One region of the Clostridium septicum genome, then DNA from elsewhere that is predicted to be linked to it. Evidence: a T-box and tRNA genes for the amino acid it is inferred to sense, from the RefSeq annotation. Region 1 holds a T-box; the other holds one or more tRNA genes.

Evidence for each region. The T-box of region 1 lies ahead of gltX (glutamate--tRNA ligase). A T-box ahead of a tRNA ligase gene usually reads a tRNA of that ligase, here a tRNA-Glu.
Region 2: it encodes a tRNA-Glu, which carries the amino acid that the T-box ahead of gltX (glutamate--tRNA ligase) is inferred to sense. The anticodon was not compared.

The regions. Positions count from the first base shown of each region.
Region 1 covers NZ_CP023671.1:2,793,877-2,802,042, forward strand. The annotation lists gene CP523_RS12800 (CdaR family transcriptional regulator) at 240-1,292, shown strand; gene CP523_RS12805 (GntP family permease) at 1,431-2,687, shown strand; gene CP523_RS12810 (glycerate kinase family protein) at 2,728-3,858, shown strand; T-box leader at 3,943-4,118, shown strand; gene gltX (glutamate--tRNA ligase) at 4,356-6,017, shown strand; gene CP523_RS12820 (alpha/beta hydrolase) at 6,428-7,381, shown strand; gene CP523_RS12825 (glutamine--tRNA ligase/YqeY domain fusion protein) at 7,421-8,166, opposite strand, start outside.
Region 2 covers NZ_CP023671.1:1,693,550-1,701,715, reverse strand. The annotation lists gene CP523_RS07540 (adenylosuccinate synthase) at 1-1,079, shown strand, start outside; gene CP523_RS07535 (DUF1858 domain-containing protein) at 1,189-1,383, shown strand; gene CP523_RS07530 (DUF1858 domain-containing protein) at 1,534-1,716, shown strand; gene CP523_RS07525 (acyl-[acyl-carrier-protein] thioesterase) at 1,803-2,552, shown strand; gene CP523_RS07520 (BaiN/RdsA family NAD(P)/FAD-dependent oxidoreductase) at 2,604-3,851, opposite strand; gene CP523_RS07515 (hypothetical protein) at 3,946-4,527, shown strand; tRNA gene CP523_RS07510 (tRNA-Glu) at 4,668-4,742, shown strand; tRNA gene CP523_RS07505 (tRNA-Val) at 4,751-4,826, shown strand; tRNA gene CP523_RS07500 (tRNA-Asp) at 4,836-4,912, shown strand; tRNA gene CP523_RS07495 (tRNA-Thr) at 4,962-5,036, shown strand; tRNA gene CP523_RS07490 (tRNA-Glu) at 5,042-5,116, shown strand; tRNA gene CP523_RS07485 (tRNA-Val) at 5,126-5,201, shown strand; tRNA gene CP523_RS07480 (tRNA-Asp) at 5,211-5,287, shown strand; tRNA gene CP523_RS07475 (tRNA-Glu) at 5,338-5,412, shown strand; tRNA gene CP523_RS07470 (tRNA-Val) at 5,421-5,496, shown strand; tRNA gene CP523_RS07465 (tRNA-Asp) at 5,506-5,582, shown strand; tRNA gene CP523_RS07460 (tRNA-Thr) at 5,606-5,680, shown strand; gene CP523_RS07455 (ATP-binding protein) at 5,791-6,765, opposite strand; gene CP523_RS07450 (DnaD domain protein) at 6,758-7,753, opposite strand; gene CP523_RS07445 (peptidoglycan DD-metalloendopeptidase family protein) at 7,922-8,166, shown strand, end outside.

The sequences.
Region 1 (8,166 bases):
GTGATTATTTTGATATATTCTAAATAAACAGCACCTAGTAAGATAAAATGCTCTTACTAGGTGCTATTATTATATCATATTGTATTATTTAATTATCATGAAGTAGAAGGTGTATTTTTTATTTTTAGAAAATTATATATATATTTCTACAGTATTATTGGTGATTTTTTATTGAGTATTAATAGACTAAGGTGTATTATAGAGATATTTAATTAAAAGTAAACTTAGGTGGAGATAATATGTTAAGTAAAGAATTAGCGCAAAATATAGTAGATAAAATGATGGATGTTATTCCTTATAATGTAAACGTAATGGATTATAAGGGCAAAATAATAGGGAGTGGTGATTATTTAAGAATAGGAAATTTGCATGAGGGAGCTAAAAAAGCTTTAGAAGAAAAAAGGTTAATTGAAATATATGAAAAAGTTGAAAATAGTAGACCTGGAGTTAATACACCTATAGTTTTTAGGGGAGAGATTATTGGTGTTATTGGCATAACAGGAAATCCAGATGAAGTAAGACAGTTTAGTAAATTAGTTAGTGTAACAGCAGAATTACTTATTAATCAAGAATATACATTAAATCAACATATGATAAGACAAAGGCTAAAAGAAGAATTTATTTATGAATGGATATATTTAAATGAAGATTATAATAGCGATTTTATTAATAGGGGAAAAGCATTAGGTATAGATGTTAATTTAGAAAGAATAGTAGTAGTGGTAGAAAATGAAAGAGAAAAATTTAAAGAGCTTAGAAGATTTGTTAAAGATGATGAGTATTATATTAAATTTTCTCCAAATAGAATAGCACTAATATTGAGAAATAAAAAGAATATATATTTTAGAATTGATAGTATAAAAGAATTTATGGATATATCTATAACTAAAGTAGGCGTTGGAACGTTACATAAGAAACTTATTGAATCTTTATCAGAAGCACTACAGTCTTTAGAAATAGGTAAAAAATTATATAAAAATGATTTTGTAAATATATATGATAAAATAAGACTTTTTTATAAAGGTGAGAAATTATTTAATATAAAAGAATGTAAAAGTATAATTTATAGAATAGAATCAGAGGGTAGTGACTTAAATCTATTGGAGACTTTTTTATGTTATATGGAAATGAATGGAGAAAAACAAAAAGTAGCTAATGAAATATATATACATAGAAATACTTTAAATTATAGGTTAGAAAAAATTGAAGAAATTACTGGGTTACATTTTAATGATTATTTAGAGTTTTTTCAGCTGCTTTTAGCATATATAAGTTATAAATTGGAAGTTTAATTGTGCAAATGCACAAAAATATAAAACGTCATTTCGTCTAAGAAACAATGCAATTTCTCCGGAAAACATTTACACTAGTTTGGTAATAATTTAATTATAAAATTTATAAGATGTAGATCATTGAAGGGAGATAAAATGATGGAAATTACTGTTACAGCATTAGGGGCAGTAATAGCATTAGTTGTTGCTATTACATTAATAATTAAAAAAGTACATCCAGCATATGGATTGATAATTGGAGCACTGATTGGAGGGTTAGTTGGTGGAGCTGGATTAACAGGTAGCGTTACGTTAATGATGAATGGGGCAAAAGGAATGATACCTGCTATATTAAGAATACTTACAGCTGGAGTTTTAGCTGGAGTTCTTATTGAATCAGGGGCAGCAGCTAAAATTGCTGAAACTATAGTAAGTAAAATTGGAGAATCTAAAGCATTAATAGCATTAACAATAGCAACAATGGTTTTAACAGCAGTTGGAGTTTTTGTAGATGTTGCTGTAATAACAGTTGCGCCTATAGCATTAGCAATAGCATACAAATCGAATCTTAGTAAGTCTGCAATACTTTTAGCAATGATTGGAGGGGGAAAGGCCGGAAATATAATGTCACCTAATCCAAATACAATTGCAGCAGCAGATAATTTAGGGGTTTCATTAACAAGTGTAATGATAGCAGGAGTAATACCAGCTATATTTGGTGTTATTGTAACATGTATAATAGCAAAACGTCTTAAAGTAAAAGGAACTTTTGTAGGAAATGATGAAAATACTAAAGAAATAGAAAATATGCCAGGATTCTTTCCAGCTATAGTTGGGCCTTTAACTGCAATAATACTATTAATGTTAAGACCAACTTTAGGAATTAGCATAGATCCTTTAATAGCACTTCCAGTAGGTGGGTTATGTGGGATAATAGCAATGGGAAAAGTAAAACATCTTAATGAATATGCAACTTATGGCTTAGGAAAGATGAGTGGAGTTGCCATATTATTAATAGGTACAGGAACTTTAGCTGGAATAATATCTAATTCAGGTTTAAAAGATGTAATAATACAAGGAATAAATACATTAGGTTTACCAAACTTTGCATTAGCACCAGTATCTGGTATATTAATGTCTGCTGCAACTGCATCAACAACATCAGGTACAGCAGTAGCTACTTCAGTATTTGGACCTACTATAACAGGTATGGGTGTATCTTCATTAGCAACAGCAGCAATGGTACATGTTGGAGCAACAGTTTTAGACCATTTACCTCATGGAAGTTTCTTTCATGCAACAGGTGGTAGCATAAATATGTCAATGAAAGAAAGATTAAAACTTATACCATATGAATCATTAGTTGGATTAACAATGACTATTGTTTCAGTTATAATATTTGGTTTCATATTATAATTAAAATTAAAGATATAAAAATGAAATGGAGTTGAACTATATGAAATTTATATTAGCACCAGATTCCTTTAAGGAAAGTATGACATCAAAAGAAGCTTGTGATGCTATGGAACTTGGAATTAAAAAAGTAATAAAAGACGCAGAATGTATAAAAGTACCTATGGCAGATGGAGGAGAAGGAACTGTAGAAGCTTTAGTAGAGGCAACAAATGGAACAATTCATAAAGTTAAGGTTACAGCTCCTTTAGGAAATGAAGTAGAAGCTATTTTTGGAGTCTTAGGAAATAAAACTACAGCTGTTATAGAAATGGCAAGTGCAAGTGGAATACATCTAGTAAAAAGAGAAGAAAGAAATCCTCTTATAACTACAACTTATGGAACAGGGGAACTTATAAGAGCTGCTCTTGATTTAGGAGTAAAGCATATAGTTATAGGAATAGGTGGAAGTGCAACTAATGATGGTGGAGCTGGAATGATTCAAGCATTAGGTGGTAAGATTTTAGACAAAGATGGAAATCAAATAGCCTTTGGTGGTGGAGAATTATCAAAGGTAGAAAAAATAGATTTAACTGAATTAGATAAAAGAATTAAAGAGGTAACTATTGAAGTAGCCTGTGATGTAACAAATCCTTTAGTTGGAGAAACTGGAGCCTCAGCAATATTTGGACCACAAAAAGGTGCAACAGAAGAAATGGTTAAAATATTAGATAAAAATCTTTCTAATTATGCGAAGGTAATAAAAAAAGAATTAGGAAAAGATGTAGCTAATGTAGAAGGAGCAGGGGCAGCAGGTGGATTAGGAGCAGCATTATTAGCTTTTTTAGATGCAAAACTAGAAAAAGGTATAGAGCTTGTAATAAAGCATACAGAACTTAAAGAAAAAGTAAAAGGTGCAGCTTTTGTATTTACAGGAGAAGGTGCTATAGATAATCAAACTATTTATGGAAAAACTCCAATGGGAGTAGCAAAAACAGCTAAAGAGGAAGGTATTAAAACTATTGCATTTGCAGGAAAGGTTTCAGAAGGAGTAGAAAATTTATATCCAATAGGAATAGAATCTATCTTTAGTATAATGCAGGGAGTAGATACTTTAGATGATGCTTTAAAAAATGGAAGAGAAAATTTAGCTAAAACAGTAGAAAATGTAGTTAGATTAATAAGTATAAAATAAAAAGAACTTCAAAAACCATATTTACAATATTTAATTGTAAAGTTATAATGTTACTGTATTTAGGTTAAAATACATATAACTAAATAAGTAGCATTGAAGGAGAAGAGTATATAGTAAATTAAGTTAAAGAGATCTAGGGATGGTGTAATCCTAGAATTTAATCCTATAGAAAGAAGCTCTGGAGCTATAATTTTAAATGAGTGGATTAGGTTATCTAATCAATTTAGGTGGTAACGCGGAAGTAGCCTTTCGTCCTAAAGGTTTTAGGATGAAGGGCTTTTTTATTCTTTAGTAATTTATATAAATATCTAAATTATTTATAACTTAATTATAATTTTGAAACTAAGTATATTAGCCTAAAGAATAAAAAATAAAGTATGTGTGTGGTAGTTTCTAATGAGGTAAGCTTGGGAGAGCTCACATGCGTGAAAAAATCCATGGCTCCAAAGTCGCCTTGGGGATTTTTTTATTTAATTGAAAAGGAAGGAAAGATAAAGATGAGTTTAGAAAAATTAGCTGAAATTATTTTCCCTGGTATTGATAAAACACCAGAGTATTACATTGAAAAATATCCAAAGAGAGATTTAAAAGAAGGCGCAGTAGTTTGTAGATATGCTCCATCACCAACAGGATTCCAACATATCGGAGGAGTTTTTGCTGCATTAATAAATGAAAGATTAGCACGTCAAACAGATGGAGTTTTTTATTTAAGAATAGAAGATACAGATCAAAAGAGAGAAGTAGCAGGAGCTATTGAAGATACTATAGCAACTATGCATAACTTTGGAATGGACTTTAATGAAGGAATGACTGGAACGGATACATCAAAGGGAAATTATGGACCATATAGACAAAGTCAAAGAGCAGAAATATATAAGGCTTTTGCTAAAGATTTAGTTAAGAAGGGGTTAGCTTATCCATGTTTCTGTACTCCAGAAGAGTTAGCAGAACTTCGTGAAAAGCAAACAGCTGCAAAAATTACACCAGGATATTATGGCGAATATGCTAAATATAGAAATTTAACTTCAGAAGAAGCTATAGAAAAAATAGAAAAAGGTGAAAGTTATATTATAAGACTTAAATCACCAGGAAACATAGAAAATAGAGTAGAATTCCATGACTTAATAAAAGGAGATGTACATTTCCCAGAAAATAATCAAGATATAGTTTTAATAAAGGGTGATGGGCTTCCTACATATCACTTTGCACATGCTATAGATGATGCATTAATGAGAACTACTCATGTTATAAGAGGAGAAGAATGGTTATCATCACTTCCAATACATGTTCAATTATTCGATGTTTTAGGATTAGAAAAACCAGAATATGCTCATATTCCAACAATAATGAAAAATGATAATGGATCAAAGAGAAAATTATCAAAGAGAAAAGATGCTGAAGCAGCAGTTTCTTATTATAAAGAAGTTGGATATCCAATGGTTTCAGTTATAGAATACTTATTAAATATAATAAACTCAACTTTTGAAGAGTGGAGAGCTGAAAATCCTTTAGCAGATTATCATGATTTTGAAATAGCTTTAGATAAGATGAGTAAGAGTGGAGCATTATTTGATATAGTTAAGTTAAATGATGTAAGTAAAGAAGTAATTTGTAAGATGAAGCCAGAAGTAGTTTATAATTACTACACAACTTGGGCAAAAGAATTTGATAAAGAAATGTTTGAATTAGTAACAGCTAATGAAGTTATGACTAAAGAAATATTCAATATAGATAAAGAAGGTCCAAAGCCAAGAAAAGATTTTGCTAAGTGGGAAGATGTTAAAGAAAAGATATTCTATTTTTATGATGAATTATTTGATAAAGAAACAGCAGAACAAGTAGAATTACCAAAAACATTATCTCTTGAAAATGCAAAAGATATAATTGAAACTTATGCAAAAGAATTTACTTTTAATGTAGGAAGTCAAGAAGCTTGGTTTGATGAATTAAAAGAAATAGGATTAAAATTAGGATACTGTGCAAATAGAAAAGAATATAAGGCTAATCCAGATCAATATAAGGGTATGATTTCAGATGTAGCAGGGGCTGTAAGAGCAGCTTTATCACATAGAACTAATACTCCAGATCTTTATACTATAATGCAAATTATGGGAGAAGAAAAAGTAAAGAGTAGATTTAGTAAATTTATAAATCTATAATTTTTCATAAGTATTAGAAAACTTGGGGCTATCTTAAAATGGCTAGTCCTAGAAAATATAGCTTATACTTTATAAAAAATAAATTATATAAGTAGATATAACAAAAGCACACGGTAAGAACCTGTAATCTTACTATGTGCTTTTTTGTTTCAAAAATATCAAAAATAATTAGTAAATTATAGTTTTAATACAGTACCAAGTTTGTAGATTTAAATTATATATTAATCTATACTTATAAATTATTTATATTAATAAGTAATTTAATTAAAGTAATAACAACTTGTTAGAATAGGTTTACATAACGCTATGAATAAGTTTTCATTATAAAACTATTTGACAATCAAATAAAAAGTTATATAATATAAAATATACTTTGACAGTCGAAATAAATAATTAACTTAGGAGGAAAAATGAAAAAGAGAAACAAGATAATACTTAGTATAGTATTAGTGGGATTAATACTATTTTCCACAGTTACTTATATTGTAGGACAAATGGTTTATAATGGATCAGTAGGATCAAAAACAGAAGTGGCTAAAGATGAAATGATAGATTTTTATAGCAAAAAAGAGGACAAGCGTTTAGAAACTTTAAATAAATATAAGCATGAAAAATTATTTGTGAAAAATCCTAAAAATGGATATGACATTGAAGTAATGAATATAAAATCAAATAAAGAAACTAATGATGTAATAGTAATTGTACATGGAATAGAAAGTAATTACTATGAAGTTTTAAATTCAGCATTTAATTATTTAGAGAATGGATATAATGTAGTAGTATATAATCAAAGGCATACAGGAGAGACAGGTGGAGAAAATTACACTTTTGGTTTATATGAAAGGTTTGACCTAGATGAAGTTGTAAACTATGCAGCAAGTACTTATAAAGATGGTATTTTAGGGGTACATGGATTTTCAATGGGAGCTGCCACATCAACAATGCATACTGAGTTAAATGAAGAAAAGAAGAAGGTGGATTTTTACATATTAGATGCACCATATCATACTATGGAAAGTGCTATAAACCTTGGAATAACAGGAAAAGATGTACCTTTAATACCTGTAAAGTTTGCCGAATGGGCAGGAAATCTTTATACAAAAACTAAAGCAGGTTTTTCATATGATGATATAGAGCCTTATAAAGCAGTTAAAAATATAACAGTTCCTGTAATGCTTATTCATGGAGAAGATGATACTACAACATCACCAGGAAGCAGCAAAATTATTTATGATAATATTCCACATGATAAAAAAGAACTATGGCTAATACCAGGATTAAAGCATTGCAAGGCCGATGATCTTATACCAGAAGAATATTTCAATAGAATATATAATTTTATAGACAAAAATGTAAGACAATAAATCAAAGGGTTGCAGCAAATACTGTAACCCTTTGATTTATTATTTATTTAATTTAAATGAGCTCTTAAGAGATACTATTCTATTAAATACTAATTTTTCATCTGTAGTATATTTAGGATCTACATTAAAGAAACCATTTCTTATTAATTGGAATTTATCTTGAGGTTTAGCAGTTTTAGCTGCAGTTTCTTCAATAAATCCTTGTAAAACTTCTAAAGAGTTTGGATTTATTTGTTCTAAGAAGTGTTTACCTTCATTTTCTTTTTCATCATCAAGGATTAGTGGTTCATAAAGTCTAAATTCAGCAGGCTTAGCAGTTTTAGCATCTACCCAATGAATAGTCCCTTTAACTTTTCTTCCTGTAAATCCTGAACCACTCTTAGTTTCTGGATCATAAGTACAGTGAATTTCTATTAAATTTCCATTTTCATCCTTTATTACATCATTACATTTAACAAAGTAAGCTCCCATTAATCTAACTTCATTACCAGGGAATAATCTAAAGTATTTTTTTACAGGAACCTCCATAAAGTCTTCTTGTTCTATGTAAAGCTCTCTTGAAAATGGAATTTCTCTAGTACCAGCATTTTCATTTTTAGCATTATTAGCTACTGGTAACATTTCAGATTGTCCTTCAGGATAGTTAGTTATAACTAATTTTAAAGGTCTCATAATAGCCATTGCAGATGGTGCTTTAAGTTGTAAATCTTCTCTTATAAAATATTCAAGCATTTGAGAATCTACAATTGAATTAGCCTTTGAAACACCAATTGCATGACAGAAGT
Region 2 (8,166 bases), 1.1 Mb from region 1:
GTGTAGTGGTAGATCCAGAAGCGCTATTTACAGAAATAGACTACTTAGAAGGAGAGGGTGTTAAGGTTACACCAGAAAAGCTTATTGTTAGTGATAGAGCTCAAGTTATAATGCCATATCACAAGGTTTTAGACAAATTAAAGGAACAAGCTAGAGGTAAAAATGACATAGGAACAACTGGTAAGGGAATAGGACCTTGCTATACAGATAAATTTGAAAGATGTGGAATAAGAATATGTGATCTTATGCACAAAGAAGTTTTTGCTGAGAAGTTAAAAGAAAATATAGATATGAAAAATGCTTATATAACTAAAGTTCTTGGTGGAGAAGCTTTAAATTATGATGAAATTTTAGAAAAGTATTTAGCATTTGCAGAAAGACTAAGACCTTTCGTTCAAGATACTTCAGTTAGAGTATATGATGAAATAAAGAAGGATAAGACTGTACTATTTGAAGGAGCACAAGGAATGCTACTTGATATAGATTACGGAACATACCCATATGTAACATCATCAAATACTACTGCTGGTGGAGTTGCTAATGGAGTAGGAATAGGACCAACTATGATTACTAATGCTGTTGGTATAGCGAAGGCTTATACAACAAGAGTTGGTAAAGGACCTTTCCCAACTGAATTATTAGATTCTACTGGAGATTGGATAAGAGAAAAAGGACATGAATATGGAGTAACAACAGGTAGATCAAGAAGATGTGGATGGTTAGATGCTGTTATATTAAAGACTACAGTAAGAGTATCAGGATTAACATCATTATGTGTTACTAAAATAGATACATTAGCAGGACTTGAAAAGCTAAAGATTTGTGTGGGATATAAGTTTGAAGATAAGGTTATAGATTATTTCCCAGCAAGTTTAGAAGATTTAGCAGAATGTGAACCTGTTTATGAAGAGTTTGATGGTTGGGGTGAAGAAGTAGCTAATGCAAGAAGCTATGAAGAATTACCTGAAAATGCAAAGAAATATTTAAGAAGAATAGAAGAACTAACAGAAACTAAGATTTCTATTATTGGTGTTGGACCAAAGAGAGATCAAACAATTAGAGTAACTGAAGAATTATAAAAAAAGAATTATCTAGAATATTTATTCTAGATAATTCTTTTTTATGGAATAAGTAGGACGGGAAAGTCGTATACTAGTAAATAATACAATTAACAACAGAGGTGAAAGTATGATAACAGAAGATATGACTTTAAATGATGCTATTTTAAAAAATCCTGGAGCACAATCTATATTAATGAGTTTTGGAATAGGATGTGGCATTTTAAATAAAAACGAAGAAGAAACACTCAAAGAGGCTTGCATTGAACATGGAGTAAATCTTGAAGTTTTATTAAGAGAATTAAATTTTAGTAGATATTATTAAATTTCACTATTATAATAAAATATCGCCCAATTTCAGGCTATATATAAAATTGACTAAAAAAAATCTTATGTATATAATTTTAATAAAATAATAAAAAAGATATTTAATTTATATTATATAGCAACAATATTAGAAGGATGGGTGGTATTTATGATAACTAAGGAGATGACTATTGGAGAGCTTATAAGAGAAAAGGCAGATGCAGCTGAAATTTTAATGAGTTTTGGAATGGGATGTGTTGGGTGTCCATCAGCTCAAGCAGAATCTTTAGAAGAAGCTGCAATGGTTCACGGATTAAGCTTAGAAGCTTTGTTAGAAGCTTTAAATAAGTAATAAATGAAATTAATTAGCTCTGTAGTAATAAAGTGACTACGGAGCTTTTATTTAATATTAAATTTAATATTACTTTGGAGGGAACTATGGGAGAACAATATTCAAAAGATTATCAGGTACATTTTTATGAAGCTGATTATAATTTAGACTGTACAATGACTTCTATAATAAATATTTTAGGGGATGTAGGAACTGAACAATCAGAAAAATTAGGAGTTGGAATAAACTATTTAGTAGATAAAAATATGGCTTGGGTTTTTTATCAATATGATGTAAAGATTATTAGATATCCAAAGTATGGTGAAAAACTAAAAGCAGTAACAGTTGCCAAGGGATTTAAGAAGTTTTATGCCATAAGAGAATATAGTATTTATGACGAAGATGGAAATAAAGTTGTAGAGGCTCAAGCTATATTCTTTCTAATAAATATAGAAAAAAGAAAAACTATGAGAATACCTGAAGAGCAGTATAAGGCTTACGGGTTAGAGTCTGATATAAAAGAGCCTTTTAAAATAGAAAGATTAGAGAAGTTACAAGAATCAACTTATGAGAAAGAATTTAAAATAAGATATAGTGACATAGATTTTAATAGACATGTTAATAATGCTAAATATGTAGAATGGGCAATAGAGTCTTTACCAATTGAGGTTGTAAGGAACTTTAAATTAGAAAATATAAAGGTAACTTTTGAAAAGGAATGTACTTATGGGGAAGAAATAAGAGCACTATCATCAGTAAGAAAAGAGGAAGATGGTAGTTTAATATCTATACATAGAATAGAATCTAAAGATGGTATAGAGCTTACAAAATTAATAGGAAAATGGATGAAAGTTTAATTTTTTAGTGTTACTATCACAATCTAGTTGTGATAGTAACACTTTTTATATTTATTTAGAATTTGCTATATTTTTAGCCACGCAATATCCAGAACTCCAAGCCCATTGAAGATTAAATCCACCACAATCGCCGTCTACGTCTAATATTTCACCACAAAAATATAAATTAGGAACTAATTTAGATTCAAGAGTTATAGGATCTACTTCTTTAGTATTAACGCCTCCAATAGTTACTTGAGCTTGATTAAAGCCGTTAGTACCTATACATTTAAATTTCCATTGTTTTAAAAGGTCTATAAGTCTTCTTCTATCTTTCCAATCTAAGTCATAACAAGGACAATGTAAATTAGTAATGCCAGCTTCTTTTAATAGTGTTGGAATTAATTTTTTATTAACTATACCTATTAATGAATCTAATACTGATCTATGGGAGAACATTGCTAGATGCCTTTCTATAAAGTTCTCTACATCTTCCAGAGATAGATTAGGCATCATATCTACAATTATTTCTACTTTTTTTCCTTTATGCAAAGCTTTAGATGCATGACCTGATAATTGTAAAATAGGAGGACCTGATATTCCGTAATCAGTGAAAAGTATTTCTCCGAATTCTTTTCTAATAGGTTTGTCATTAATTAATAGTATGGCATATCCATCAAATTTTATACCAGATAGTGCTTTTAAATGAGGATGCTCTAATTTAAGTTGAACTATACCAGGAAGAGGATTTATAATTTTATGCCCTAAGGATTTAGCTAATGAATGCCCAGAACCGTCAGAGCCTGTTTTAACAGCAGATTTTCCTCCACAGGCAAGAATTAATTTTTCACATGTGAATAATTTATATTCTTCATTACTTGTGGATAAATTGAAATTTTTCTTCCTGTGGATATCTTTTAATTTGCAATTTGTGTATAGAGGTATTCCTCTTTCTTCTAAAGCAAATCTAAAAATATCCACAACAGAAGAAGCCTGTAATGATTGTGGATACATTTTTCCACCTTTTAATTCAGTTATAGGTAAACCTAAAGAAAGAAAAAATGATTTAGTATCTTCAACCATAAAATTAGATAGTGAATTCACAAAAAAATTAGGATTTTCACTATGATAAGATAAAAACGGGAAAGATATTGTGTTATTAGATATATTACATCTACCATTACCTGTAGTTAAAATTTTCTTGCCAATTCTATCGGTGGCTTCTAAAATAGCTACATCTATACCGAAATCTTTGGCTGCAATAGCTGCAATTAATCCAGATGCTCCACCACCAACTATAATTAAATCATGATGTATCATAATATTTAATCTCCTTCATGTATATTTAAATAAATTTTATCATAGTAATATAAGTTATAAAACTATGGAATACTATTTTAAAGAGGTGAAATATATGAAAGTAAAGATTATAAATAAAGATAGTAGTGATTTTGAAAAAGAATTTAAAGTTAGAAGAATGAATTATGATCAATCTGTGGTTAATTATCCTAATTCAAAAGGTATAAATATATTTTTAAATAAAGATGTAAAATTTATTACAGAATCTGATATAGATGAGTTTTTAATTAAATATAAGGATTTTTTGAAAATAAAATTAAATAGAGGAATATCTATAAATTTATATAAAATATTATTAGATACTATACAAGAACAATTTAATGAAAAATTTTTATCTCTTAATTTATTAAAAGATAGATATAAAGTAAATAAGAGAGGTATTTGGGATAAAGAGGTATTAGCTATTGTTAATGAGCATATTCCGGTAAATATTATTGCAAGTGGCGAAAATTTCAAAAAAACAGGATATAATATTTCTGTGGAAGAAATAAATAAAGAGAAATTTTTTGAAATATGTCGTTTTGAAATTAAAAAAATTCAGAAGGAAATAAAGGAAAAAGAGACTCAACTTTCAAGATATGGACAGGGCTTAGATTGTCTAAAATCAAGGGTTGACCAGGTTAAATTACTAGAATGAAAAATATATAAAAATAAGTTTGAAATTAAATAAATAAAAAAGTTTTAAAAAAGTGTTGACACTATATTAAAATTTATGTATTATAGTTAATGTGCTCGGCAGGAGAAATGTTCCTGAAAGAAACGAGCAAAATTTAATATGGCTCCTTGGTCAAGCGGTTAAGACACCACCCTTTCACGGTGGTAACAGGGGTTCGATTCCCCTAGGAGTCACCATTTATTTTGGGCGCATAGCTCAGCTGGGAGAGCATCTGCCTTACAAGCAGAGGGTCACAGGTTCGATCCCTGTTGTGCCCACCAAAATTAAATGGCTTAGTAGCTCAGTTGGTTAGAGTACTGGCCTGTCACGCCAGGGGTCGAGGGTTCGAGTCCCTTCTAAGTCGCCATTTTAATTTTAAAAGATAACATAAAAAATAATATTTAAAGCTATTATATGCTGGCATGGCTCAACGGTAGAGCAGCTGACTTGTAATCAGCAGGTTGTAGGTTCGATTCCTATTGCCAGCTCCATATATGGCTCCTTGGTCAAGCGGTTAAGACACCACCCTTTCACGGTGGTAACAGGGGTTCGATTCCCCTAGGAGTCACCATTTTATTTTGGGCGCATAGCTCAGCTGGGAGAGCATCTGCCTTACAAGCAGAGGGTCACAGGTTCGATCCCTGTTGTGCCCACCAAAATTAAATGGCTTAGTAGCTCAGTTGGTTAGAGTACTGGCCTGTCACGCCAGGGGTCGAGGGTTCGAGTCCCTTCTAAGTCGCCATTTTAATTTTAAAAAAAGCATTAAATATTATAAAACAAAAAACTTAATATGGCTCCTTGGTCAAGCGGTTAAGACACCACCCTTTCACGGTGGTAACAGGGGTTCGATTCCCCTAGGAGTCACCATTTATTTTGGGCGCATAGCTCAGCTGGGAGAGCATCTGCCTTACAAGCAGAGGGTCACAGGTTCGATCCCTGTTGTGCCCACCAAAATTAAATGGCTTAGTAGCTCAGTTGGTTAGAGTACTGGCCTGTCACGCCAGGGGTCGAGGGTTCGAGTCCCTTCTAAGTCGCCATTTTTTTATTTAAAAAAATATATGCTGGCATGGCTCAACGGTAGAGCAGCTGACTTGTAATCAGCAGGTTGTAGGTTCGATTCCTATTGCCAGCTCCAAAAAGCTTTGGATAAATCCAAAGCTTTTTTGTTTTATAAAAATTTACGACATAGTAAGCTAAAGAAAATATAAAAAGGTAATGATTAAATTAAGTCATTACCTTTAATAATTATCTACGTTTCAAGTTTAATTGTATTCTAATGTCTTCTGCATAAAATTTATAAAGTTTAAAGTTTCCAACAAGTCTAGAATAAATTCTTTCACTATATATTTTTGTTATCATAGGAAGACTTAAGTTGGTAGATATAATCATTTTTTTGTTTTTAAGTAGCTTTTTATTAATTAAAGTAAATAATTCTGTTGCAGAGAATTCAGTAATTTGTTCTGCACCTAAATCGTCAATAATTAATAAATCGCAGTTTAATAAAAGTTCTTCTAGCTCATAGTTATTATTAAATCTTATATCTCTAAGACATTTTATAAGCTCATCAGATGTTTTATATACTACTAAAAAACCTCTATCCAATAAATCCTTGGCAATACACCATGATAAATAAGTTTTACCTGTTCCAGAATTACCATAGAATAATAGGTTAGAATTGTGATTTGAAAAGTTAGGTATATAATCTCCTTTTATAAACTCTATTATATTTTCTATGTTTCTTCTAGGAGAGAATTTATCTTCACCTATTTTATGATTAGAATATAAATTTATATCAAAATTGTTGAAATTATTAATTTTTACAGCTTCTTCTAAATCTGAATCTTGATAATATAATTTTACTAGTTTACTTTTATAACAAGAACATTTATTTACCCCTATATAACCTTCGTCCTTACATTTTGAACATTGATAATGAAGTGATAAATATTCAGGATCATATCCTTTTGATACTAAAGCTTCATATTTTTTAAATCTTAAATCAGTTATAGTATCTTTAATTTCTTCTATTTGTTTTTCGTTAAGTCCTTTAAGTATAGATAGAGACAAATTTAAACTTTGCTTTTGAATTAATTTATCTAATTCCATAATTTCAGGATATTTATTAGAAATTTCTTCTCTTCTTTTATTTAGTTTCTTTTGTTCGGTTGTTCGTATATTTTCATATATATTTGCTAATTCTTTTTGATATCCCTTAATCATCGCTATCCCATCCTAATAGTTTCTTTTCAAGAGAATCATAATCATATTCTCTTGGTGTAAAGTTATTAAATTTTAAATTAGATTTAGTATTAGGTGTATTATTAAAGTTTTTCTTAGCAGCTAGATTTTTAAATTTCGATTCTTTCTCTTCTATATCCTTAATTGTTTTTAAATTATCTCTATTCCAGCTTGATAATATTCCATCTATATACTTAAAATCTGGTCTATTTAATCTTTGTGAACATATATCACAAGCCTTTTTTATTATTTCTAGAGAAAAGTTGTATGTTGTAGTCCACTTTTCTAACATATCTTCTTGTGGTTTCATTATATCAGTATTTCGAATACCCAGGAATTTAAGAATTTCTCTATAAGTACCCCATTTATCTTCTGTTTTTCTTATGTAATTCTGAGCATCTTCTATAGTTTTTATATTCATTTCATGCCAAGCGATGGCTACCTTTTCTATATATCGAGTATTACTCTTCCCCCTAGAAATACAATATTCTATAATTAAAAGTATTAACTCAGATGAAAAGTTATAATCTTTTTTCCAACTAATATATGTTGTAAACTCTGTAGGAGATAATGGTCTTCCAAGAAGTCTTTCTATATCTTTTAACATACCGTTATTAGTTTCATCAGATAATTCATCTAGTAGATTAATTTCGTTAGATGATGCTGGGGTATCTATAGATAAATCTACAAAATCTATTTCAAAGTTTCCCATTTTATCAATAGGAACTAATTTTATAACACCTTCATCATTCCAGTAATTTAATGCATTTATAATATCGGATTCTAGTAGGTTTAATGATGAAGCTAATATTGAAGAGCTTATTCCAATTTCTCCACTCATATTATGTTTAAGCATTAATAAGTATACTTTAATAAATTCGCCTCTAGCTTTTGGCATATACTTTTCAATAAATACATTACTAATAGGAGTAAATTTTAAGGCTTTAGATTTAAGCATAAATGTACTCATTAATTTCTCCTCTACCTTTCTTTATATTTATTCACATTAAGTTAATTATATCAAAGTGAGTTATATCACTCAATAAAACAATTAAGGCATAAAAGGAATAATATTAAAATAGTTGGGAACATTATTAAATGTGTTGTTTAAAATACTATTAAAAAGGAAGGGAAAAATATGGTTTCAAAAAAGGATGCAGTTGGTGTCACGGTAAAAATAGTATTATTATTTATACCTGTAATTACAATACTGAATACTAATAAGAGTTATATTTTAGAAGCATATCTCAATAATAGTGTTATAGGATATGTAGATAGCAGAGCGGAGACTAGAGAAGTTTTTAGTGAAGTATTAGAAGAAATAAATATAGATTCTAAAAGTCCAGAAATTAATAATGAGAGAATTAGATATACAAAAATTAC